3 regions of the Viridibacillus sp. KH_047 genome follow, and region 1 is predicted to be linked to each of the others. Evidence: predicted binding sites of a transcription regulator. Region 1 holds the regulator's gene; each other region holds the start of a gene.
The links. The regulator LexA, encoded in region 1, represses DNA repair genes until DNA is damaged. The targets are predictions, from matches to a motif close to CGAACATATGTTCG.
Positions count from the first base shown of each region.

Region 2: a site for LexA is predicted at 6,251-6,264, ahead of AC3IS5_RS18555 (Y-family DNA polymerase). Genes of this name have one in related genera too.
Region 3: a site for LexA is predicted at 5,799-5,812, ahead of AC3IS5_RS10930 (rRNA methyltransferase). Genes of this name have one in related genera too.

Region 1 is NZ_CM174479.1:3,090,302-3,098,423, reverse strand. It holds gene AC3IS5_RS15305 (hypothetical protein) at 144-344, shown strand; gene AC3IS5_RS15300 (hydrolase) at 523-813, opposite strand; gene lexA (transcriptional repressor LexA) at 1,247-1,867, opposite strand; gene yneA (cell division suppressor protein YneA) at 2,034-2,348, shown strand; gene AC3IS5_RS15285 (YneB family resolvase-like protein) at 2,345-3,001, shown strand; gene AC3IS5_RS15280 (DUF896 domain-containing protein) at 3,068-3,304, shown strand; gene tkt (transketolase) at 3,398-5,398, shown strand; gene sirA (sporulation inhibitor of replication protein SirA) at 5,543-5,983, shown strand; gene AC3IS5_RS15265 (YneF family protein) at 6,077-6,298, shown strand; gene AC3IS5_RS15260 (alpha/beta hydrolase) at 6,309-7,259, opposite strand; gene AC3IS5_RS15255 (hydroxymethylglutaryl-CoA lyase) at 7,273-8,122, opposite strand, start outside.
Region 2 is NZ_CM174479.1:3,786,816-3,794,937, reverse strand. It holds gene AC3IS5_RS18585 (glycine C-acetyltransferase) at 1-808, shown strand, start outside; gene AC3IS5_RS18580 (pyridoxal phosphate-dependent aminotransferase) at 976-2,139, opposite strand; gene AC3IS5_RS18575 (carbon-nitrogen family hydrolase) at 2,320-3,108, shown strand; SAM riboswitch class I at 3,188-3,293, shown strand; gene AC3IS5_RS18570 (methionine ABC transporter ATP-binding protein) at 3,412-4,425, shown strand; gene AC3IS5_RS18565 (methionine ABC transporter permease) at 4,415-5,086, shown strand; gene AC3IS5_RS18560 (MetQ/NlpA family ABC transporter substrate-binding protein) at 5,102-5,920, shown strand; gene AC3IS5_RS18555 (Y-family DNA polymerase) at 6,283-7,539, shown strand.
Region 3 is NZ_CM174479.1:2,180,438-2,188,559, forward strand. It holds gene AC3IS5_RS10910 (HD domain-containing protein) at 314-1,717, shown strand; gene AC3IS5_RS10915 (LCP family glycopolymer transferase) at 1,928-2,851, shown strand; gene AC3IS5_RS10920 (hypothetical protein) at 3,076-3,585, shown strand; gene AC3IS5_RS10925 (alpha/beta fold hydrolase) at 3,736-4,425, shown strand; gene AC3IS5_RS10930 (rRNA methyltransferase) at 5,371-5,742, opposite strand; gene AC3IS5_RS10935 (NUDIX hydrolase) at 6,145-6,588, shown strand; gene AC3IS5_RS10940 (ABC transporter substrate-binding protein) at 6,861-7,964, opposite strand; gene AC3IS5_RS10945 (ABC transporter ATP-binding protein) at 7,985-8,122, opposite strand, start outside.

The sequences.
Region 1 (8,122 bases):
TATTGTCGCCCAGCAAGACGAATATTTCACAAGTATGGAATGCAAGCATGAAAACGGAAAGCTAAGTTATGAACAATTTGCAAAATTATCGTTGAAAATAGCCGAATGGACACAGCGGCTAAATGGATTGGAGATAATGGAAGATGAGCGAGATTGAAAGAGCAGTAAATCATATAGAAATAGCCATTGGAACTATTAAACGTTTCGGTTATACAGATAGGTTGGAACAACAATTTGAATCACACCTAAACACAAGCATGAGCCACAAAGGGCTTTGTAGAGATAAGGCGACAGATTACGCCATAAAAGTTGCTGGACGGTTAAATATGCAGGGGAAGGGGTGAGTGGCGTGATGGGGAATCATTTAGGAAGGTGAATACGTTTTATTGTCCAGGTGACAACATGCACGAATGGCAAATACTTTCTATGTACGGTTGATAGCCTACGCTTAAATAAATTCCGATGATTCTCTTGCTGATCAGAAAGGCCTCTTCCATAAAGAAAGAGACCCGTTATTACTTATTAATTTGCTTCAATACGAATAGCTTGAATTTCTTGGCAGTCTACGATAAGTGTTGAACCAGGTTCAGTTTCTGGATCATTAAAGAATGCGCAACAATTTTTCTGATCTAAGGTAATAAAAACGACATCTTCTAACACCGAACCACCTTTTAAGAAAACATCAACTTCAGTCTGTGTTTGCAATCGTCTTAATTGATCACATGCGCAACCATTACAACGATGTTCTTCTTTTTCATGGTGATGTTGCTTATCACACTTATCACACTTACAACCATCTCTATTAATACTCATTTTCAAGACCTCCTTTCCGATTCGAATGACTTACATTGATAACATATGGTTTAAAATGAAAAGAGGTTGTGCAATTTGTCCAACAATAAAAAAAATAGTTGTTTTTGGGAAGTATCCTAGTGGTATTTACGAAAACTGTTGGATTAATTCTTTGTCATACGAAGTCTGCATTTATGAGAGGTATAATAGGGGGTGGATCAATTTTACGATTCGTTATTTTGCTGATTTTCTTTACTTGTTTTTCGATTTCTCTTTTTGTGTAACCGAATAATACTTAAAGTAACTAAAATAGAGAATAAATCACGATAACGATATATGTGGCCTGCGTTATATAAAATGTGCGAATATATGAATAATATATTTTGGTTATGTATAAAAAAAGATTGCAAGAATCCATATTTCACTGATTCCTACAATCCGATATAGTTGTACCTTATAATACGTTACGATACAAACCAACTACTTTTCCTAAAATGGAAACTTGATCTACGATAATTGGCTCCATTGAAGAGTTTTCTGGCTGTAAGCGGAAATAAGATTCCTCTTTAAAAAATCGTTTTACAGTTGCTTCATTATCCTCTGTCATCGCTACAACAATTTCACCATTACTTGCGGTTGCTTGTTGTTTCACGATTACATAGTCTCCATCTAATATACCAGCTTCGATCATAGATTCGCCCATAATTTCAAGCATGAAAATTTGATCTTCAGTTGTTCCATAAGAATCTGGAATAGGGAAGTATTCTTCAATATTCTCAATTGCCGTAATAGGAAGGCCTGCAGTAACTTTACCAACTAGTGGTACATGTACAACACCTTGTTTTGCGATTGTAGAATCTTGTTGATCTAAAATTTCGATTGCACGAGGTTTCGTTGGATCTCGTCGAATCAGCCCTTTGCTCTCAAGTCTAGCAAGATGTCCGTGGACTGTAGAACTTGATGCAAGACCAACTGCTTCACCAATTTCACGGACGGAAGGTGGGTATCCTTTAGTGCGAACTTCCTCTTTGATGAAAGACAATATATCTTCTTGTCTTTTCGATACTTTTTTCAATCCAATCACCTCTTTATCTCATACTATGTAAAAGTTATTAATAGTATAGCATTAGCGAACAAACAGTGCAAACATAAGTTCGAAAAAGCCGTTGACAAAAACAAATGTTCGGTTTATATTGAGAACATACATTCCGAACGGGTATTCGAAAAAGGGGAGAATAAGTGTGAGTTGGTTCAAAAAAAATCAATATATTACATTACTTTTTGGATTTTGCGTAATATTTACAACAATATTAGTGGTTGCAAATAGTGGGAAAACATCATATAAAGAAATTAAAGTTCATGACGGAGATACTTTAATTTCTCTTGCAGATAGATATAAAGGTAAAATGGCTGACCATGAATGGATAGCAAAGGTTAAAAATGAAAATAATTTAATTGACGATACTATTTATGCGGGGCATACTCTAATAGTTCCGGAACATGATAATTTTAAAGTTCCAAATATAGGAGTAGAAGTGGCGAGTGATAATAAATGAAACAAAAAATAGCAATACTCTATTGTCGTGTAAGTACTGAAAAAGATACACAAGATACTTCGCTTGAAAGGCAAGAGATTGAGTTAAGGGAATTTGCAACGAGTAAAGGCTATGAAGTTGCACAAGTCTTTACAGATCGACATAGTGGATATGATATTGATCGGGAAGGATTACTTGATTTACTTGAGAGTGTGAAGGAATATGAACAACCAGCACTATTTGTTCAAGATGAGACACGTTTAGGACGTGGCAATGGCCGAATGGCGGTACTTCATTTACTGCAAAAAACGAATACAGATATTTTCACATTAAGTGACGCAGGTCACGCCCGGCTAAATGAGATGGACGCTATGTTGCTAGAAATTCTAGCGATAGTCGAAGAGTATCAACGTAAATTACATAATGCGAAAATCCGTAGAGGGATGAGACGAGCTGTACAGAACGGATACAGGCCAGAAAAAAATTTAAAAGATCGAGGAAATCCTGAGGGTAGAGATCGCATAGATGTTCCAATTGAACAAATCATTCAACTTAGACAGAAGGGTATGACATTTGAAGAAATTGCAGACACTTTGAGAGGATTGGGCTTCCAAGTAAGTAAAGCGACAATTCATCGAAGATTTATGGAATTTAAAGAGAAAAATAAAGACTAAAAGCTTGCGCTTGCGGTCTTTTTTGCATACCTTTGTATTAAGGTCTGTATGAAAGGTGAGAAATAAATGTTATCAAAAGAAAAATTACAACGTATAAGTGTACTTTCTAAAAAATCAAAGTCACAAGGTTTAACTGTAGAAGAAGCAAAAGAACAAACAGCACTTCGTAAAGAGTACTTAGACACATTTCGATCTTCAATGCGTGAGACGATTGAAAATGTCCGTGTTTTCGATCCAGAGGGAAATGAAGTAACGCCTGAGAAGTTACGTCAAAAACAAAATAAGAATAATCGGTTAAATTAAACACATATTTATAGAGAAAACATTGTTTTATATTAGATTTTTGACTAAAATATATTAGTACACTATTTAGCTTAAGAAAGGATGTCTATTAAAATGACTCAACAAGCAGATCAGCTTGCAATTAACACTATTCGAACTTTGTCAATTGATGCTATTGAAAAGGCTAACTCAGGTCACCCAGGATTACCAATGGGGGCTGCTCCAATGGCTTATACTCTTTGGACAAAACAACTTCGTCACAATCCTTCAAACCCTAAATGGTTTAACCGCGATCGCTTTATTTTATCAGCAGGTCATGGCTCGATGCTTTTGTATAGCCTATTACACTTAGGTGGATATGATTTACCAATGGAAGAAATCAAAAACTTCCGTCAATGGGATTCAAAAACACCTGGTCACCCAGAATATGGTCATACAGCTGGAGTCGAAGCAACAACTGGACCATTAGGACAAGGTATTGCAATGGCTGTCGGTATGGCAATGGCGGAAAGTCATCTTGCAGGCGTTTATAACAAGCCTGAACATAAAGTAGTAGATCATTATACATTTGCACTTTGTGGTGATGGGGATTTGATGGAAGGTGTTGCTGCTGAGGCAATTTCTTTAGCGGGTCACTTACAACTTGAAAAACTGATAGTGCTATATGATAGCAATGATATTTCTTTAGATGGCGATCTAAATAAATCATTCTCTGAAAACATTCAAAAACGTTTTGGATCATATAACTGGAACTACATTCGTGTAGCTGATGGTAATGATATTGAAGCGATAAATAAGGCCATTGAACAAGCAAAAGCTCATAAAGGCCAACCTACTATTATTGAAGTAAAAACAGTTATTGGCTACGGGTCTCCAAACAAATCAGGTAAAGCAGACTCTCACGGTTCTCCACTAGGTGCTGATGAAGTGAAACTTACTAAAGAACACTACTCATGGCCTCATGAACCATTCCATGTACCTGAAGAAGTATATGCAACATTCAAACAAGCGGCTGAAGTTCAAGGAACTCTTGCTGAAGCTACTTGGAATGAACAATTTGAAGCTTATAAAAAAGCATATCCTGCTCTTGCAGAACAGTTTGTAAATGCGATGAATGGGGAACTTCCTGAAGATTTCGCATCTGCAGTACCTGTTTATGAAGCTGGTAAATCTATTGCTACACGTTCGTCTTCTGGTGAAGTAATCAATGCCCTTGCAAAAAACACACCTTCTTTCTTTGGAGGAAGTGCGGATTTAGCTGGATCAAATAAAACATACATGAAAGATGCTGGCGATTTCACAGCAGAAACTCCTGAAGGCCGAAATATTTGGTTCGGTGTTCGTGAATTTGCTATGGGTGCAGCTCTAAATGGTATGGCACTACATGGTGGTGTAAACGTCTTTGGTGGTACATTCTTCGTCTTCAGTGACTATGTACGTCCAGCAATTCGTCTATCTGCTTTAATGGGACTACCTGTAACTTACGTATTTACGCATGACAGTATTGCTGTTGGTGAAGATGGTCCAACACATGAACCTGTTGAACATTTAGCTGCATTACGCGCAATGCCTAATCTTTCTGTTATTCGTCCTGCTGATGCAAACGAATCTGCTGAAGCTTGGAAATTGGCCGTATCATCTAAAAACCAACCAACAGTATTAGTACTTTCTCGTCAAAATTTACCTGTGTCTGAAAACTCAGCTTCACTTGCAGCTGAAGGTGTAGCTAAAGGAGCTTATGTTGTTTCAAAAGCAACTAAAGAAGTAGCGGATGCACTAATTTTAGCAACTGGTTCAGAAGTTAGCCTTGCTATAGAAGCTCAAAAACAACTAGCAGCTGAAGGTATTGATGTATCGGTTGTTTCTATGCCATCATTCGATCGTTTTGAAGCTCAAGATGCAGCATATAAAGAAGCAGTATTACCAAAAACAATTACAAAACGTTTAGCAATTGAAATGGGTTCATCATTCGGCTGGCATAAATATACTGGCTTTGAAGGTGATGTTCTAGCAATTGATAAATTTGGTGCAAGTGCGCCAGGTGAAATTGTTATGAAAGAATATGGTTTCACTGTAGAAAATGTTGTTTCAAAAGTAAAAGCATTATTTGCTTAAAAAAATAGCGATAATATTGAAAAGTAGAGGATTTTTTCCTCTACTTTTTCTTTTTTGACAAATAAAGTGCTTTAAATCGGACGTCAATTGACAAAATGTTCTTGCAACCTTTGCTATACTGTTTACAAGAGGGGAGTGGTAATCTTGCGAATATACTCAATCTTTCATGTGAAAAAGAAACATCAGGCTTTTGTTTATGGTAGAGAACGTTTACTATTCGATTTAATTCAATCCTCAAATACGTATGAGCATGCAATACATCCGACGCAAGAGATCTCCTATTTATGTGAGCCTTTGGATATGATGGAAATTGAACTAATCATTCAACAACAATTAGGTAATAGCTTTTCAGGCATTCAAACGAAGGATCATCAAATCTTTTTAATGAATGAATTTAAAGGGGAAATCCAAATTGATATTTTTCCTTATTACATAGCTGTTGTCTGTGTTGGGTCACGCATGCTAGAATTAGACTTATTTGCAACATTATCAAAATTAAGTGATTGCTTTATTGGATTTAATAAAGATGAAATGGAATGTGGTTGGTTAAAACCGCTTAAATTCCATTCGCACGAAAGACGATAAATCTTGGCAAACAGTAGTATGTAGTGGTTTTTTATTGTATAATCCTTGTTGGAGATAGTTTTCTCGCATAAGAAACTTGGAGGAGGAAAACCAGTGAATACTACGTTATGGATTATACTTGTTATCGTGGCATTAATAGCAGGAGTAGCTATCGGTTTCTTTGTTGCCCGTCAATATATGATGAAATACTTAAAAGACAACCCACCTATTAACGAACAGATGCTACGAGTAATGATGTCTCAAATGGGACGTAAACCGTCTGAAAAACAAATCAAACAAATGATGAACTCAATGAATAAATTAAGCGGTAAATAAAAAATAGCACTCAATTGAGTGCTATTTTTTTGTCATTGTCTTTGAAGACAAACTCTTTTAAAAAATCTGCGACCAACAGTTCATAGGCTTCAGGGTTCATATTAAAGGATTGTGCATGAGGGCCTACATCAAAAAGCTTTAACTTTTTAGGACCAGGCTTTAAGCTATACATTTCAATTGTCATTTCAGGTAGGATGAAGTCATCTGGAAGACTGTGAATAAACAGGACTGGCTTTTCAATTTTAGTTACAGCCTCTTTAGGTGAAATACTTTTTAAAGAGTATCCATCACGCATCCTTAAGAAGATACCAGCAAGTTTTATGGCTAAACTGTTACGGAGTGGTGTTTGTTTCATCATCAAGTAGTATAATTGCTCTGAAAAATCGGAAAAGGCGCAATCAGAAATGTAGAAGTCGGCTTCGTCCTCTAATGTACCTGCGTATAATAATGTTGTTGCAGCACCCATAGATTCTCCTTGTACACCAATAATACCTTTACCACCTAGCTTTTGCTTTAAAGTTTTCATAACTGCTTGTAAATCATATTTTTCGTAATGCCCATAGCTTGTTGTTTTGCCACCAGAGTCACCATGTCTACGATGATCATAAACGACTGAGTTAAAGCCTAAGCGCTCGAAAAGACGAGCATATTTAACGGAATTAATCTTATTTTCCGTAACACCATGGCAAATAATAATCGTGTTATTTGTTTGCAAAGGTTGGAAGTGGATGGCTTTAATTGAATAGCCATTCGGGGAATCAACCCACATCTCTTCCTTATTTACATGCTCAAACCAAACTTCGTCAAAACGCTTTGCTTCCTTTTCTCGTTGCAATATGAAGTCTGCATCTTTGTTCTTCATATACATAATACTACTTGAAAATAAGTATCCGAGAATGGCTGTAATGGCACCAAGAGTACCCGAAATAAGCCCGAAAATCCAAAGCAAACGTTTTTTCATGATCATCACTCCTCTACTTTTGCTTAAAGAGCCGGAACTGACCACTGTCAATTGTTCCGGATATTAAAGGTTCGACAATTTTTGCCGCTTCGCAAACTTTTTCGACATCAATCCCTGTGTGAACTCCTATACTTTCTAGCATATGTACAACATCTTCTGTTGCAACATTTCCAGTAGCACCTTTAGCAAAAGGACAACCTCCAAGACCACCCGCTGATGTATCAAATCGGTCTACACCAGCTTGTAATGCAGCATATATATTTGCTAGCGCCATTTTTCGTGTATCGTGAAAATGGGCAGTCAAAAGTAAGTTAGGTAATTCTTCTTTCAAACGCTTAAATAGTGTATAACTTTCTACCGGATTAGCCATGCCAATTGTATCAGCGACACTTAACTCATCCACACCCCAACTCGCAAATACTTTACATAAAGAAATTGTATCTTCAACTTCAATTGCCCCTTCATATGGACAATAAAAAGCTGTTGAAATACAAGCGCGTACAAATTTCCCTTGCTCTTTCAGTTTTGCCACTACAGGTGCTAAACTATCCATAGCTTCGTCAGTATTTTTATTAATATTTTTTTTATTAAATGTATGACTAACTCCAACAAAAACGGCAATGGCATCTGCACCGTTCTCCATCGCACGCTCCACCCCTGTAGCATTCGGTGCTAAGACAAATTGTCTACCCACTTTAGCAGTACTTTTAACAATTTTTTCTGCATCAGCCATTTGTGGCACCCATTTTGGTGAGACAAAAGAAGTTAACTCCATTTCTGTAATGCCGGCATCCTGCAAGCATTTAATGAATTCAAGCTTCACATTAGTCTCAATTAAGTTTTTTTCATTTTGTAATCCATCT
Region 2 (8,122 bases), 700 kb from region 1:
CCTATCTGATCAATTAAATCATGCATCTATCATCGATGGTTGTCGCTTATCTAAAGCGAAGATTATTGCTTTTAATCACTCTGATATGGCTGATTTACGTGCTAAAGCAAAAGCAGCAACTGAATCAGGCTTATACAATAAAGTAATGGTCATCACTGACGGCGTGTTTTCAATGGATGGAGACATCGCAAAATTGCCTGAAATAGTAGAAATTGCGAAAGAATTTGATCTTATTACATATGTGGATGATGCTCATGGATCAGGTGTAACAGGTAGAGGAAAAGGTACTGTGAAGCATTTCGGTTTAGAAAAAGAAATCGACTTCCAAATCGGTACACTATCTAAAGCGATTGGTGTAGTAGGTGGATACGTAGCAGGTAAGAAGAATTTAATCGATTGGTTAAAAGTACGTTCTCGTCCATTTTTATTCTCAACAGCTTTACCACCAGGTGATGTTGCTGCAATCACTGCAGCTGTTCAAATGTTAATTGATTCAACAGAACTTTGCGATCAACTGTGGGAAAATGGTGATTATTTAAAAGCGGGTCTGAAAAAACTTGGATTTAACATCGGTGCATCTGAAACTCCGATTACACCGTGTATCATCGGTGACGAAAAACTAACTCAAGCCTTTTCTGCTCGTCTTTTTGAAGAAGGCGTATACGCTAAATCGATTGTCTTTCCAACTGTACCAAAAGGCACTGGGCGCGTACGTAACATGCCAACTGCCGCACATACAAAAGAAATGCTAGACGAAGCTTTAGCGACTTATGAAAAAGTAGGTAAAGAACTAGGTGTAATTTCATAACAAAAAAATGCTCAGCGCTATGTGCTGGGCATTTTTATTAAGCAATTTTCTTTGTTAATTCTATAGCCACATTTGTGATTATGCGACTGTTTTATTGATATATTTATTAAACCCATGCCACTGAAACTCCAACTTATGGGATAAGGTGATTTTTCAATGTATAAACATTAAAATAAATTTAGTTTGGAGATACGCGTTATTGCTTCATGAAGCCTGACCTCATCAACAAGCAAGCCAACACGTACGTACCCTTCTCCGTATTCACCAAAACCATTACCAGCAGCAACTGCTACATCAGCCTGTTCTAGCAATAAATCAGCAAATGCTTCACTCTTATACCCTTCTGGTACAGGAAGCCATGCAAAGAATGATCCTTTTGGTGCTGTCACCGCCCAGCCAATACGATCGCAAGCAACTTTTAATGCATTCCGGCGGCTTTCATACATAGCCACTAACTCGGTTACACATTCTTGTGAACTAGTAAGTGCTGCAATACCAGCCTCTTGCACAGCAGGGAATAGGCTGACAAATAAATGATCTTGTATTAAGTTTAATGCTTCAATTAGCTTTGCATTACCAACTGCAAAGCCGACCCGCCAACCAGCCATATTATACGTTTTTGATAAAGTATACAACTCAACCCCAACGTCCTTAGCACCTTCAGCTTGTAAAAAACTCACTGGTTTTTCACCATCAAATCCAATTGCTCCATATGCAAAGTCATGCATTACTGCAATATCGTGATCTTTCGCAAACTGCACAGTTTCATCGAAAAATGATAAATTAGCAACAGCACCAGTTGGGTTATTTGGATAATTTAAATACATTAATTTCGCACGAGCTTTTACCTCATCTGACACAGTTGTGTAATCAGGTAGGAAGTCGTTTTCAGCTAGTAATGGAAGTGTATCGAACTTGACATCAGCTAGTGCTACGCCTGACCAATAGTCCGGATAACCAGGATCTGGGAGTAGCATTGAATCACCAGGGTTCATAATAGCTAAAGGTAATTCAACTACACCAATTTTTGTGCCAAAAAGTATGGCTACTTCCGTATTTGCATCAATTTCAACGCCGTATTCTCGCACATAAAATTCAGCAATTGCTTCCTTAAAATCGGGCAAGCCACGGAATGGAGAGTATTTATGAGTTTGCGGATTAATAACAGCTTCCTGCATAGCTTCTATAATATGAGGAGGAGTTGGTTGGTCTGGATTTCCTTGGCCTAAATTGATGACATCTCTACCTTCCGCGACTGCGGCACCTACTTTTTGTACTAAAGTTGCGAAAAACTGCTTCGGCAACTGTTGTAATCTCGTTGAAAATTCCATCTTCGAACAAACCCCCTTGAATTATTTTCTTTAATAACTTGTTATCCACAAAATCTTTCTTCTAAATACTCTATACACAACAACTACTTTGTGGATAAAATAGACGTATGTATAAAATAGTCGCAATAATAAGAGAAATATTATAACCTTTTTAAGAAAATGTCTACAGGTGGTGGAGCTATGAAAATTGCATGTATACAGTTAAATGTTGCCTTCGGGGACATCGAAAAAAATTTTACAAACGTCGAAAAGTTTATCAGGGAGGCTTCTGATAAGGGGGCGGAACTCGCAATTCTTCCTGAAATGTGGAATTCCAGCTATGCTTTAGAGAAATTAGAAGACCTTGCAGATCCGAATGGGGAACGCACAAAGAATTTTCTACAAAAGCTTTCAGAAGAATTACAAATTCATATTGTTGGTGGCTCGGTATCAACAAAAAAAGATGGAAAATTCTATAATACGATGTACGTATATAACAATAAAGGGGAGCTTGTCAGCGAATATGACAAAGCGCATCTTTTCCGTCTAATGGACGAGCATTTGTATTTATCAGCTGGCGATAAGCAGAATAACTTTGAGCTAGGTGATATTCCAGCGGCTGGTGTTATATGCTACGATATTCGTTTTCCTGAGTGGTTACGTCTTCATGCATTGAACGGAGCGAAAGTAATTTTCGTTTCTGCACAATGGCCAACACCACGTATTGATCATTGGAAAACATTATTACAAGCACGCGCAATTGAAAGCCAGTGTTTTGTTATTGCAGTAAATCGAATTAGCCATAAAAAACAAAATTTCAACGGTCAATCGATGGTTATTGAACCTTGGGGTGAAGTGTTATGGACTGGTGGAGAAGATGAAGAAATGGCGATTATCGATGTCGACTTCTCTATAGTGGATGAAATTCGTCAACGAATCCCGGTATATGATGATCGTCGCCCTGAATTATATAAAGATATTTCTAAATAATACAAAGTTTCGAAAAAGTGTTTGACATCTACATTATTTCACAGTAATATTTAGTTCATAACTTACAAATGAATATTGAACTTTATCTAGAGAGACTGAGGGATAGGCCCTATGACGTCCGGCAACCCCCTGAAAAAGGGAAGGTGCCAATTCCTACAGAATGAGTACATTCTGGAAGATAAATCGCCAATTTACACTTACGATGCTTCTTTCAGATAACCGAAAGAAGCGTTTTTTAATACAGTGAATTCCAAGTATTTCTATAGAAGTTACATAATTTAAACAGATTTGAGGGGATACAATATGCTCGAGATTCAGAATCTTACAAAAGTATATAAAACCAAAAAGGGTACGGTAACGGGCGTAGACAACGTATCGTTGACAATTGATAAAGGTGAAGTCTTCGGTATTGTTGGCTATTCTGGTGCAGGAAAAAGCTCGCTGCTACGTTGTATCAATTTATTGGAGCGACCAACAAGTGGTAGTATCATCGTAAATGGTCAAGATTTAACAAAATTAAAAGGCGAACAACTTCGTAAAGCGCGTTTGAAAATCGGTATGATCTTCCAGCACTTTTACTTAATCAGTCAAAAAACGGTTGGCGAAAATATCGAATTTGCTTTAAAAGCAGCGGCTACACCACCGAAGCAGATTAAAGCCCGTGTAAAAGAATTGCTTGAAATGGTCGGTTTATCTGAGAAAATCGACGTCTACCCAGCACAGTTAAGTGGTGGTCAAAAGCAACGTGTCGGTATTGCTCGTGCACTTGCAAACAATCCATCCGTACTACTTTGTGATGAAGCAACATCAGCACTTGACCCAAAAACAACAGTTTCCATTTTACGCTTACTAAAAAAAATCAATCGTGAGCTGAATATTACAATTATCCTTATCACACATGAAATGGATGTTGTAAAAGAAATTTGTGATCGTATGGTTATTATGCAAGATGGAAGAGTCATTGAAGAAGGAGAAGTTTACGATGTTTTTGCAAATCCGGTTGAGCCATTAACACAAGAATTTATTAGCAGCGTTGTATCATTTGAATTACCGCCAACGATTCTTAAAGGTGTGACAGGGGAAATTGTGAAAGTGCTATTCAAAGGAGATGTAGCTGGTGACGGCGTCATTTCAGATATGATTCAAAGCTTTGAGGTACGTGGTAATTTCTTGCATGGCACAATTGAATATATTCAAGAAAAACCGCTTGGCATTTTCCTAATGGAGCTACAAGGTCAACCGGATAATGTAGGGAGAGCTATTTCCTATATGGAAGGGCGCGGTGCGTTTGTGGAGGTGATTAACGATGCTATTTGATTTCGAGCACTTTATTAGTATGCTTCCAGACATTTGGAAAGCATTTGGTGAAACGTTACTGATGATTGGTATTTCACTTAGTATTTCACTAATTATCGGTTTACCACTCGGTATTATTCTATTTGTTACAAGCAAAGGTTTATTTTTACGTAACCGTTTTTTTAATGGGATTCTAGGATTTATCGTCAATCTAGTTCGTTCTGTTCCGTATATCATTCTATTAGTAGCGTTGTTCCCACTAACAAAAATACTAGTTGGAGATACAATTGGTCCGATAGCGGCGAGTGTTTCATTATCTGTAGCAGCCATTCCATTCTTTGCGAGACTTGTAGAAACGTCTATGCGTGAAGTTGATAAAGGCGTCATCGAAGCATCAATAGCTGTCGGAGCAACACCGTGGATGATCATACGAGATGTACTATTACCTGAAGCGAAATCGGGTATTATCCAAGGGGTGACAATGACGATTATTAGTTTAGTAGCATATTCCGCAATGGCTGGTATTGTCGGTGGTGGCGGAATTGGTGACTTAGCTATTCGTTTTGGTTATTACCGCTATGACAACACAATTATGATTGCGACAGTTGTCATTTTGATTGTTATCGTCCAAATTATTCAACTTTCAGGCGATGCCATTTCAAAAGCAATTGATAAACGATAAAGGGGAGAATTGAAAATGAAAAAGTTTTTACTAGCAGCGTTATTATTCGTATTAGCAACAGCTTTAGTTGCATGTGGTAACAAAGATGAAAGCAAACCAAAAGATTCGAAAGACATTAAAATTGGCGCAACTGCAGGACCATATAGTGACATGTTAAATAAAGCGATCATCCCACAATTAGAGAAAAAAGGCTATAAAGTAAAAACGGTTGAATTCAGTGATTACGTACAACCAAACAAAGCATTAGATTCTGGAGATATTGATGCAAACCTTTTCCAACACTCAATTTATCTTGAAAACTTTAATGAACAAAACAAAATGAAGTTAACTGGTCTAATTATCGTACCAACTGCACCAATGGGCTTCTTTGCAAAAGATTTTAAATCAATTGATGACATTAAAGACGGCGCAAAAGTAGCAATTGCTAACGATCCATCAAATGCAGCACGTACATTATTAACGTTACAAGAACAAGGTCTTATCAAAATTGACCCTAACATCGAAGAACTAAAAGCATCTGAAAAAGACGTTGTTGAAAATCCTAAAAACTTAGTGTTCCAACCAATCGAAGCGGCGGGTCTGCCTCGTGCAATCGAAAGTGCTGACCTTGTTGGTGTCCCAGGAAACTTCGCGCTTGCAGCAGGACTGAAACTACAAGATGCACTATTCTTAGAAAACATGCCTGATAAATTCCGTAATGTTATTGCGGTTAAGGAAGAAAACAAAGATTCACAACTAGCAAAAGACATCTTAGAAATCGTTAAATCAGAAGGATTCGAAAAAATCATTGATGAAGAATTCAAAGGCTTCGGCAAACCTGACTGGATGAAGTAAATGCTGAAGTGGTCCGTTTAGACTCGACAAGCGCTGGAACCTTCGAATTGAAAACGTACTTTCAGTTTTCAACGGAGAAGGTGGAAGTGACCTCGAGAGTCTGGCCACTGAAGCTGGATATCTGAAGTAAATGCTGAAGTGGTCCGTTTAGACTCGACAAGCGCTGGAACCTCAATGTTTCGAGCATTTATCTACAGGGACTACTGCACACTTAAAAGTGTGCAGTAGTCTTTTTTTATTATGAAGTCCTCCTAATAAAACTTAAATCCACTACTCATCCACAATACCGGATATTCCCACTTGCCATCTCACTTATCTCAATTTAAAATAAGAACAAACGTTCTCTATTGGAGGATAGGTGTATGTACGAAAACATGCCAAGGCGATCAATTATGTGTATCGATATGCGGTGTTTCTATGCGAGTTGTATTGCAACGTTGGAGCATTTAGATGTGATGAAGACGCCAATTGCGGTAGTTGGTAACTTCAATCAAAAGGGAAGTATCGTGCTAGCGGCATCGCCGATGATGAAAAAACGTTTCCAAGTAAAAACTGGCACACGCCTCTATGAAATTCCGAAGCATCCGGATATTCGCCTATTTGAACCTAAAATGGACTTTTTCATCCGCGTTTCAATGGAAATTACACGCCTACTCAATAGCTATGTCCCAAAGGAAGCTATCCATATTTATAGTGTTGATGAAAGCTTCGTTGATTTAACAGGAACAGAAAAATTATGGGGACCAGTTGAACAAACCGCGCAGAAGATACAGCGAGATATTTATAACCAGTTTGGAATTCCAAGTGCCGTCGGCATGGGGCCTAATATGTTGCTATCAAAGCTAGCGCTTGATTTAGAAGCGAAAAAAACAGGCTTTGCTAAATGGGTATATGAGGATGTGGAAGAGAAGTTATGGCCTACATCACCACTCTCTAAGATGTGGGGTATTGGGCGTCAGACAGAACGCTCACTTAATCATATGGGGATTTTTTCAGTAGGAGATTTAGCTAAAGCAGATTTAAAAACACTAGAGGCTCGTTTTGGTATTATGGGTAATCAACTTTATCATCATGCGTGGGGAATTGATCTTTCTGAACTCGGTGAACCAATAATTGAAGGGCAAATCAGTTATGGAAAAGGACAAATTTTAATGCGCGATTATAACAAAAAGGAAGAAGTGCTTGCAGTTATTTTGGAGATGTGTGAAGACATCGCAAGGCGTGCGCGTGAAGCATTTAAAATAGGCCGTACCATTTTACTTGGGCTCTCCTACAGCAAAAACGCATTTGGTGGAGGTTTTCATCGTTCACGCACAATTGATGAGCCAACAAATGAAACGATGAAAATTTATCAGGTCTGCCAGCAGTTGCTCGATGAACACTATATAGAAGAAAGACCCGTACGCCAGCTTACCATTAGTATTACAAAGCTTGAATCTGAACGCTCAATGCAGCTTAGTTTGTTTGACACTGACCGCTTTCGTCGCCGGAAGCTCGGAGCTACAATGGATCAACTACGCTCTCGCTATGGCCCAACTGCTCTTTTACGTGCAGTCTCTTATACAGAAGCAGGCACTGCTGTTGCACGCTCAAAATTACTAGGCGGCCACAAAAAATAATGGGGATGTATATTTATTCAATATCCATTTTATTGCTATACACTATTTGCATAATAGCTGTATAACGTGGTGGCGTCGTAATATCTTGTTAACATGTGGATAACTAAGTGTTATCTACAGATAGGTCTAGTTATGCACAACTTATGCACTAAATTCACAGGTTGGAGCAGTTCGCATAAAAAGCTGTCGTAATATTGAATGTGAAGAAATTAATTAAAAGTATGTTTTAGTGAGTTCTTTTATATCATGTCATACAAAATATAATGGAAAAGCAGGTGTTTTAAGGTGATTCGTGACAGAGGCAGTATTTAAACAATAGTATAATTTTAGGGAGGATATAAAGTATTTAATGATATAACCTTCCTTTTTTTGTATCATTAAATTATTTTAAACAATAGTAAAATTTTAAAGTATTTATAGTATTTTAAGTTAAATGAGGGATGGGGGGATTAAGTGATTAAAGTATATGAAGTCATAACTAAGGGAGATGAAAATCGATTGCTTTAATCTGTTCTTTATTTCGAAAACCACCAAATTAATTGGTGGTTTTTTATGTTCCAATCAAATTAAAGAAATGTTGTTC
Region 3 (8,122 bases), 910 kb from region 1:
TGATTATACAGACTTTTTTTGTTGTATAGCCGACGGATTATAGAAATATTCACATGTCCCTTTGCTTCAGTAAAATTCCTTTATACAGCATGCTAAACCCTAATCAGCATTTTTAAGAAGCAACAATCTATACAAAAAGAGCCATTATAAACAACGATCAAATTGTAGGCTAGTTTCTTTCTAATGGGGACGTGTATCAAGAGGGTATTAATTCATTTGCTACATCAATGGTTTAGTATATATAACTTAATACATTACTTTCATTGGAAAATTAACCCTTAATGTTATAATTATCTAAAAAAGGGGTGATTCCGTGATAGATGATTTAAAAGCGCGTTTAATTCAGATGAGCGATTATCTTTCGCGAAGTGAAATAAAACTTTTAGAAAAAGTTATTACTTTTGCGGATGAGGCACATCATGGACAAAAAAGGGCTACAGGAGAGCCATATATCACTCATCCGGTAGCAGTTTGCGAAATACTGTTAGAATATAAGGCGGATATTACCTCTTTAATTTCAGCATTACTTCATGATGTAGTGGAAGATACGGATATTACAATCCATGAAATTCAACTTAAATTTGGTAAACAAGTCTCTACCATCGTAGAGGGCTTAACAAAAGTAGAGAAAGGTTTACTCGAAAAAGAAGAATACAGTGCCGTCAATACAGAAAAATTGCTGACTGCTTCTATTATTGATATTAGAGTTGCTGTAATTAAGATTGCAGATCGATTGCATAACATGAGGACCCTTTCAATAAAAAAGGTTGAAAAGAAAATCCCTTACGCAAATGAAACTATCATCTTTTTTGCACCTCTTGCTGAGCGACTAGGGTTGTACAGAATTCAAGAAGAGTTGGAGGCATTATCATTCAGTTATTTGAACCCACCTAAGTCTAATACAGTTCAAAGGTTAATAAACAAATACTCTGACAAATTTGCGGATATTTTTTTTATGTGCTCTGCTGAAGTACAAAGAGAAGGGGGTTCACTAATAAAAAGTTTGGATTGGGGAAAAGAACCATTATACAGATCTTATTGCCTTTTACTAGAAGAACATGCTATATCTGATTTATTCTCAATAAAAGTTATCACAAATTCCCCTCTGAATTGTTATACTGCGCTTGGAATAATACATAATCTATTTACACCATTAGATAATCAATTAATGGATAATATTGCAATAGCGAAAAGTCCATTTTTAAAACAATTAAAGACCAAAGTACTTGTCGACAATATCGGAGTAAACTTTATAATTCAGAGTGAGTATGATAAAAAACTAAATGATATCGGGGTATTTGCATTATTAAAAAATGATTTATCAAGTAGTGAAATAACGACTTTAAGTAGTGATTTGTTAGGGGATGCTATACACACAGTAAAATCTATTTCAAATTCGCCAATCGAATTTTATGATTTAATAGCTTTCGAATTGCTACAAAGGGTTATTACTGTGTATACACCTAGAATGGATGTCGTTTCTTTACCTAAAGGCTCAACGATTATCGATTTCGCATTTACATTGAATTCACAATTAGCTAAATGTATGTCTGCTGCATTGGTAAATGGCGAACAGAAGCCCATTAATCATGTACTTAATGATATGGAAATTGTAGAAATACTTACGTCTAATAAAGAAATGGTTAGAGCTGATTGGTTAATTCATGCTCAAACTTCAAAAGCAATTAAAGAAATTAATGATTTATTAAATAAGTAAAAAAAAGTGTTACTGTCATGGAGTTGCTGAAGCAGCTCTTTTTTGTTGACCTTTAAAGAAAAATTTTTATAATATTCTATGGCAACCATTTAATCAATTCTATCGTTATATGTATTAGATTTCATGATTTTCACTAAAATTATGAAATTTAAGGAAGATTACAATTATAAAAGAAGTTACTATATATCAGAAAGATTAAGGAGAATGAAGATGGAAGAAAAAAAGTGGTATAAACAGAAAAAATACCAAATTATACTTGGTATTGTACTGTTTTTAGTATTAGGGGTAGGCGGCTATGCTTTTAGTATATATAATTCTTTCAATTCCGCTCTTGACAATATGCATGAGCCTATAGATAAAACAGATAAGAGAGAAAATGATATATCTATTAAAAAACAAGATCCTTTCTCTGTATTATTGTTAGGCGTAGATGAAAGAGCTAACGATTCAGGTAGATCAGATACAATGATCGTGCTGACAGTCAATCCGAAAGAAGAATCAGTGAAAATGTTAAGTATTCCTCGTGATACAAAGACTGAAATCGTAGGGAATGGAACAGTAGAGAAAATTAATCATGCTTATGCTCGTGGCGGAGCAGAAATGGCCATTGCAACAGTAGAAAACTTTTTAGATATGCCAATTGATTATTATGTGAAAGTAAACATGGAAGGCTTTAAAGATATAATTGATACGTTAAATGGTGTCACAGTTGTAAATGATATGGATTTAACTTACAAAAACTATCACTTCCCGAAAGGCGAGATAGAGCTAAATGGTAAAGAAGCGCTAATATTCTCTCGTATTCGATATGAAGATCCTCGAGGTGACTTTGGTCGTCAAATTAGACAAAAGCAACTCATTCAAGCCGTTTTAGATAAAGGAACAAACTTATCATCGTTATTAAAAATAGACAATATCCTTGGTAATTTGGGTGATAATATTAAAACGAATTTCACATTAAATGAAATGTTAAATATTCAGAAACAATATAAATCATTGAATAAAAATATAGAGCAAATTCAATTTGAAAAAGGCAATGGTGGAAAAGAAGCAGGGGTATGGTACTATTACCCTGATGCAAATGAGTTAAGTGAAATTAAACAAACGTTAAAAGGTCATCTTTTATTAAAATAGAACCTATATACAAAAATCCCGTATCCTTTGTGGAATACGGGATTTTTGTATTCTATTCTATAAAGAATTAAATCTGAAGATACATAAGTAACTCTAGAAAAAGGTCATAACACCATTTAATAAACTGTATAAATTAATACGCACATTTTTCATTAAAACGTTAAAGATTCTCAAAATGTAAAATAAGAGGGGGAATTCACATAGATTTTGTTAGAGACTATGCAATGTACATGGCGATTTTCGGTGTGTTTGGATCAAGCTGGTTTGGCTGGGCTCAGGAAAAACCGAGAGAAAGCTGGCGAAAATATCTAGGCATTGCTTCTGTATTCTCTCTTTTAGTCGGCTTACTTGGCATTTATTTAAGTGTGACAAATTGGCATAGACCAAGCGTATTGTCGGAAGCGGTTGCATTAAAGAATTATTTAATCTTCGTGTATCTTGAATTCTTCGTAGCAGGGATCGGCGCTTTCTTATTGATTAAATATAAAAGAAAAGACTATGTGGCTCCTTGGGTTGCCTTTATCGTCGGCATACATTTTATTTGGTTAAAAAGCATTTTCCAAGACTCTAGTTTATATCTCTTAGCAACTTTCCTCGTCGCAATCTCAATCATCTCAATATTTCTCTCTAAAAAGCTTAAAGTAGCCAATAGCGCTATAACCGGCATCGGAGCGGGTATAGTACTGTTTTGCTATGCAATATTAGGATTAATACGTTTTATACTTGCTAACTAAATAGAAAAACCTATCAGTTTCGGCTGGATGACATTTTTTTTGGAAATACAAAACCAAAAGGAAATATTCAAACAACCTCTGAAATATAGATATATAGATAATAAATATATCTGTTTTCAACAGACGAAACACACCCTAGGAGATGATGAATTGGAAATACAAGTGAATCAAATTGAATTAAATGGACTTACTTTTCAATATCGTGAGAGTGGGGAACCTTCTGCACCGCCACTTGTAGCACTTCATGCGATGGGAAAAAGTGCAGAATCTTGGGATCAAGTTGCTGCAGTATTAGGAGAGAATTACCGCATTTTAGCTTTAGATCAACGTGGGCACGGTGGGAGTGCGAGATCGAGTACATACACTTTTGAACTGATGTGCGAGGACTTGCTTCATTTTGCGAATGCTTTGAATTTAGAACGTTTTACGCTACTAGGTCATTCCATGGGGGGAACAGTATCCTATCTTTTCTCAGAGAATTTCCCATCAAGAATAGAAAAGTTGATTGTTGAAGATACTCCTCCTCCTTTTCCGGATAAGCAGATCGAGATTCCCTCTAACCCAACTGAGCACCTACCGTTTGATTGGCTAGTTGTGCCTTCTATTCTAAAACAACTTAATGAACCAAACCCCGAATGGTGGGCGCGCCTTGCTGATATTAACCAACCTACACTTATAATAGGTGGTGGATCCAGCCATATTCCTCAAAACAAATTGCACGAAGTTTCTAAATTAATCCCGAATTGCGAATTGGTGACGATAGAAGATGCCGGACACTTTGTCCATGATGATAATTTACCAGTCTACTTAGCTAAGGTAAAAACTTTTCTTAATGCATGATTTTCTGATTGCTCTCACTGTTACCCCTGACTCTTTTTTTAAACAAACGGACATGAAATTTTAACGAATTTATTATTATATTTAAGTGCAGCGAAGTAATTACCTCAAAAATTAAATAGTTTAAAATAACCCCCGTATTTTTATTAGGACGGGGGTTATTTGTGTTTGAGTTTATATTAGTACTAACACTTTGCATTTGAAGGTCCAAAAAGGTTAATTATCCAACGCCATATATTTTCAAAAGGCTCTGATTCACAGCCTTTTTAGAAACACCACATCAATAACAAAAAAAATTGTAATCGAGAAAGGATAGTGACTTTACTATCCATTGATTCGCAAAAAGACCAGATTAATTTATCAAATGCCAAAAAAGACTTTATGAGCGTTTTTAAAGGGATTTAATTAAAAGGGTAGGGAAGTGCCGTGTTTTTATATTTAACATGGTTCTGAATGTCCTAGCGGGCCTTAAAAGTACAGAGATATAGATAATGAGATGTTTTATCCTATTTTAAATAAATAATATTATTGTTTAGGTGTTGCTAATCTTTATTAGAAATAACTTTACCTTGTGGTGTACTTGTAGAATATTTTAAAAGTATTAGTTGGATAAAACTTTCTGAAAAATCTTAAGTAGATTAGAAAGGAGCATATAGGAAATCTAATGTCCTGGATATTCTTGCTGATAGAACTAAAGTGATCCAGAATGCCTCAGTATGTTAAATGCTTGTGAATGAGTTACTTAATCAAACGAATGCGTCAAATGTATAACTGGATAGTTTAAATGGATCTATGTATGAATTTAATGAACATCAACAAAACACCATTTCACCTTAAATTTCAAAAATATCTCACTGTTTCAAGTATACTTATGAAATGAAACGTAACTTCCTATAATGTATATTATGTTCGGGGCGTTCTGTGATATAGAGTAAAAGTGAATTTCCATCACTCTACTCTATGTTTGTAACTCGCATTTTTTACATCGTTTAGATCTATGTATTGTACGCTATATTCAATGACATCGTTTATATATACTTGCTGTTGTTTCGCAAAAGCCTTCAAAGCTTCTAAAAGATCTGCATCATATGTTGTCTTATACTGTACTCGATCAGTTGGACGAGTTGTTTTATCATAGACGATTGTATTTTGATTTAATACTGCTTGTACACCTGATTCCAACAAGTAATTGACATGGGTATCATAATCATCAGCCATTACTTTTAGTTTTTCCAAAACCGCAGCACTTATATTCGTGCGAAATTTAACTCGAGCTATATCTGTTGCTTGAATCAATTTCCCATTTGATAATTTCCACATAAAAAACACCAACTCCTAGCTTATTCTTAATAAAAAGTGCCCTTTCCCCTAGTATACAAACGAATGTTCTTATGTGCAATATACATGTTCTTAGTACTATACGGGGTTTTATTCAAAAAAATGGATAAACCATTATCTATATAATGTATTTTTACACTATATAGGGTTAAATTACATTGTTTTAATGCGGAAAATGCCCTTTTTACACAAGTGGAACATTTGTTCCGTCCCCTATAAATGGGCATTTTTTAGATCATTGTATTCTATTGAATCTTTCCATTGTTGATTTTCCCCTTCATTTAGCAGTCGAAACATGTTTTCTAATTAGCTGAGTACACTCTTAAAGGATAATAACAGAATGATAAAGAATATTACTCTAACGCTTAATTTGGAGGGAAGTTTATGTTTATCGTAAATGTTGAGGGTGCAATTTACAAAAATGAAAAATGGCTTTTAATAAGACGCAGCAAAAAGGAAGAACATGCTGGGGGTTTACTATCTCTTGTAGGTGGTAAGGTCGAATTAGATGAAACGTCATCTGATATATTAGAGGAAACACTAAAAAGAGAAATATTTGAAGAAGTTGGTATTGAGGTTTCAAATCTTAGATATGTAAATAGTTCTTTTTTTGTTACAGATTCAGGATTAAACGTAATAGATATTGTTTTTCAATATGATTACGAGTCTGGAGAAGCATATGCTAAGTGTTTAGATGAGGTAGACGATGTTTTTTGGATGTCGACAGAAGAGATTCTAAATAACTCAGAAATACCACCTTATGTTAAAGAAAACATAAAGTTAGCTAAAAATTTAGTAACTGTTGTAGCAACTGTATCGGATCAGTAAAAAGTATATAGAAAACCGCTATAATAGCCCGTTATAAGGAACTTGCACTTATATCGTTTTAGAATTAGATTACAGGATGATCACGCTTACCTTGTGTACCACAACCAATTTCCTTATAAATGCTTTTATCAATTTAGAACTCCAAAAGATAAAAAAGCGGCCTTCATCTTGTTGCGATGAAGGCCGCTTTGATTTATATAGACGCCCATAACACATTAAATTCATGTTATAGGCGGGAATCGTTCAATTAAAACAAATCAAACACGAATAACTCAATATTCGCCAAGGATTTTGACGGCTTTTTCTGTGAGTGAAGTGTCAATTGCTTTATCGAAGTCGAATTCCCCTTGTGTAGCACCATTTGCTTTGTACATATCGTATTGTGCATGAATGTCATCAATACGCATTTTGCCATCTGGATCAAGACCAGTTACGAATACTTTTTCCCATAGCTTCGGATCTTTTAAAGCTGTATGTTTTGTCATGATGTCTATGATTTGATCTTTGCCTTCTCCTTTAATGAACGCATCATTATAGTCACGTACCCCTTTTAAATAAGCCAACATAAAGCGAAGTGATACGTCTTGTTCTTCAGTCATAAATTTAGGAGATGCTAATACTAATGCAATTTGTGAATCAGGCGCATAATCCGTTGTATCTCCAAATCGTGTTAGAATGCCTTTATCGATACCTTGAGCAATTAATGGCTCAATACTAAGCGCAGCATCAATCGAGCCGTTTTGGAGGGCTCCAAGCATGCTACCGAAGTCATTCATTAGTGTTAATTTAACATCCTTATCCGTTAATCCTGCATGTTCAAGCATTCTTTGATAGATGTAGCCATCAATCGCATTTTTTGCAGAGACTGCAATCTTTTTACCTTTAAAATCGGAGTAATCATTAATCTTATCTTTCATATGGTTACCAATAACAAATGAGAAATAGGATTTCCCTGGTACGTTATGCCCTTTATCTGCAATAATTTTAACGTCAATTCCCTGTGCAATTGCATTAAAGAAAGAGGCTGTTGATATTCCTCCTGCAATATCTACTTCACCCGCTGCAAGTGCAGGTAACATGTCATCACTATTCGCAAATTGAGCAAATTCTACCTCAATATTATAATCCTTGAAGTAACCTTTCTCTTTAGCGATATAAAAACCTGCTCCTGATGCCGCTCCGTCCTCGGCAATAACAACTTTCGTTTTTTTACTTAAAGCAGCCAAATCGCCAGACGGATTATCTTTACTTACTTCATTATTGTCTTTCGTTCCTGTAGTTCCCTTATTTCCTGTTTCTTTATCCGAACACCCTGCAACGAACATCGCAAGGATAAGGAATGGTATAAATAAACCTAACTTAAACCATTTCCGCATGTCATGCCCCCTTTTACTAATTACTTTCTAGATTTTTGCACTTCTTCTTGCAGATGCTTCCAAATGTCTAAAAAATGTCCTGCTGTACGATGGTCCGCTCTAATTTGCTCTATATTTCTTGGCCTTGGCAAATCATTTTTAATCTCTTTTATGATTCT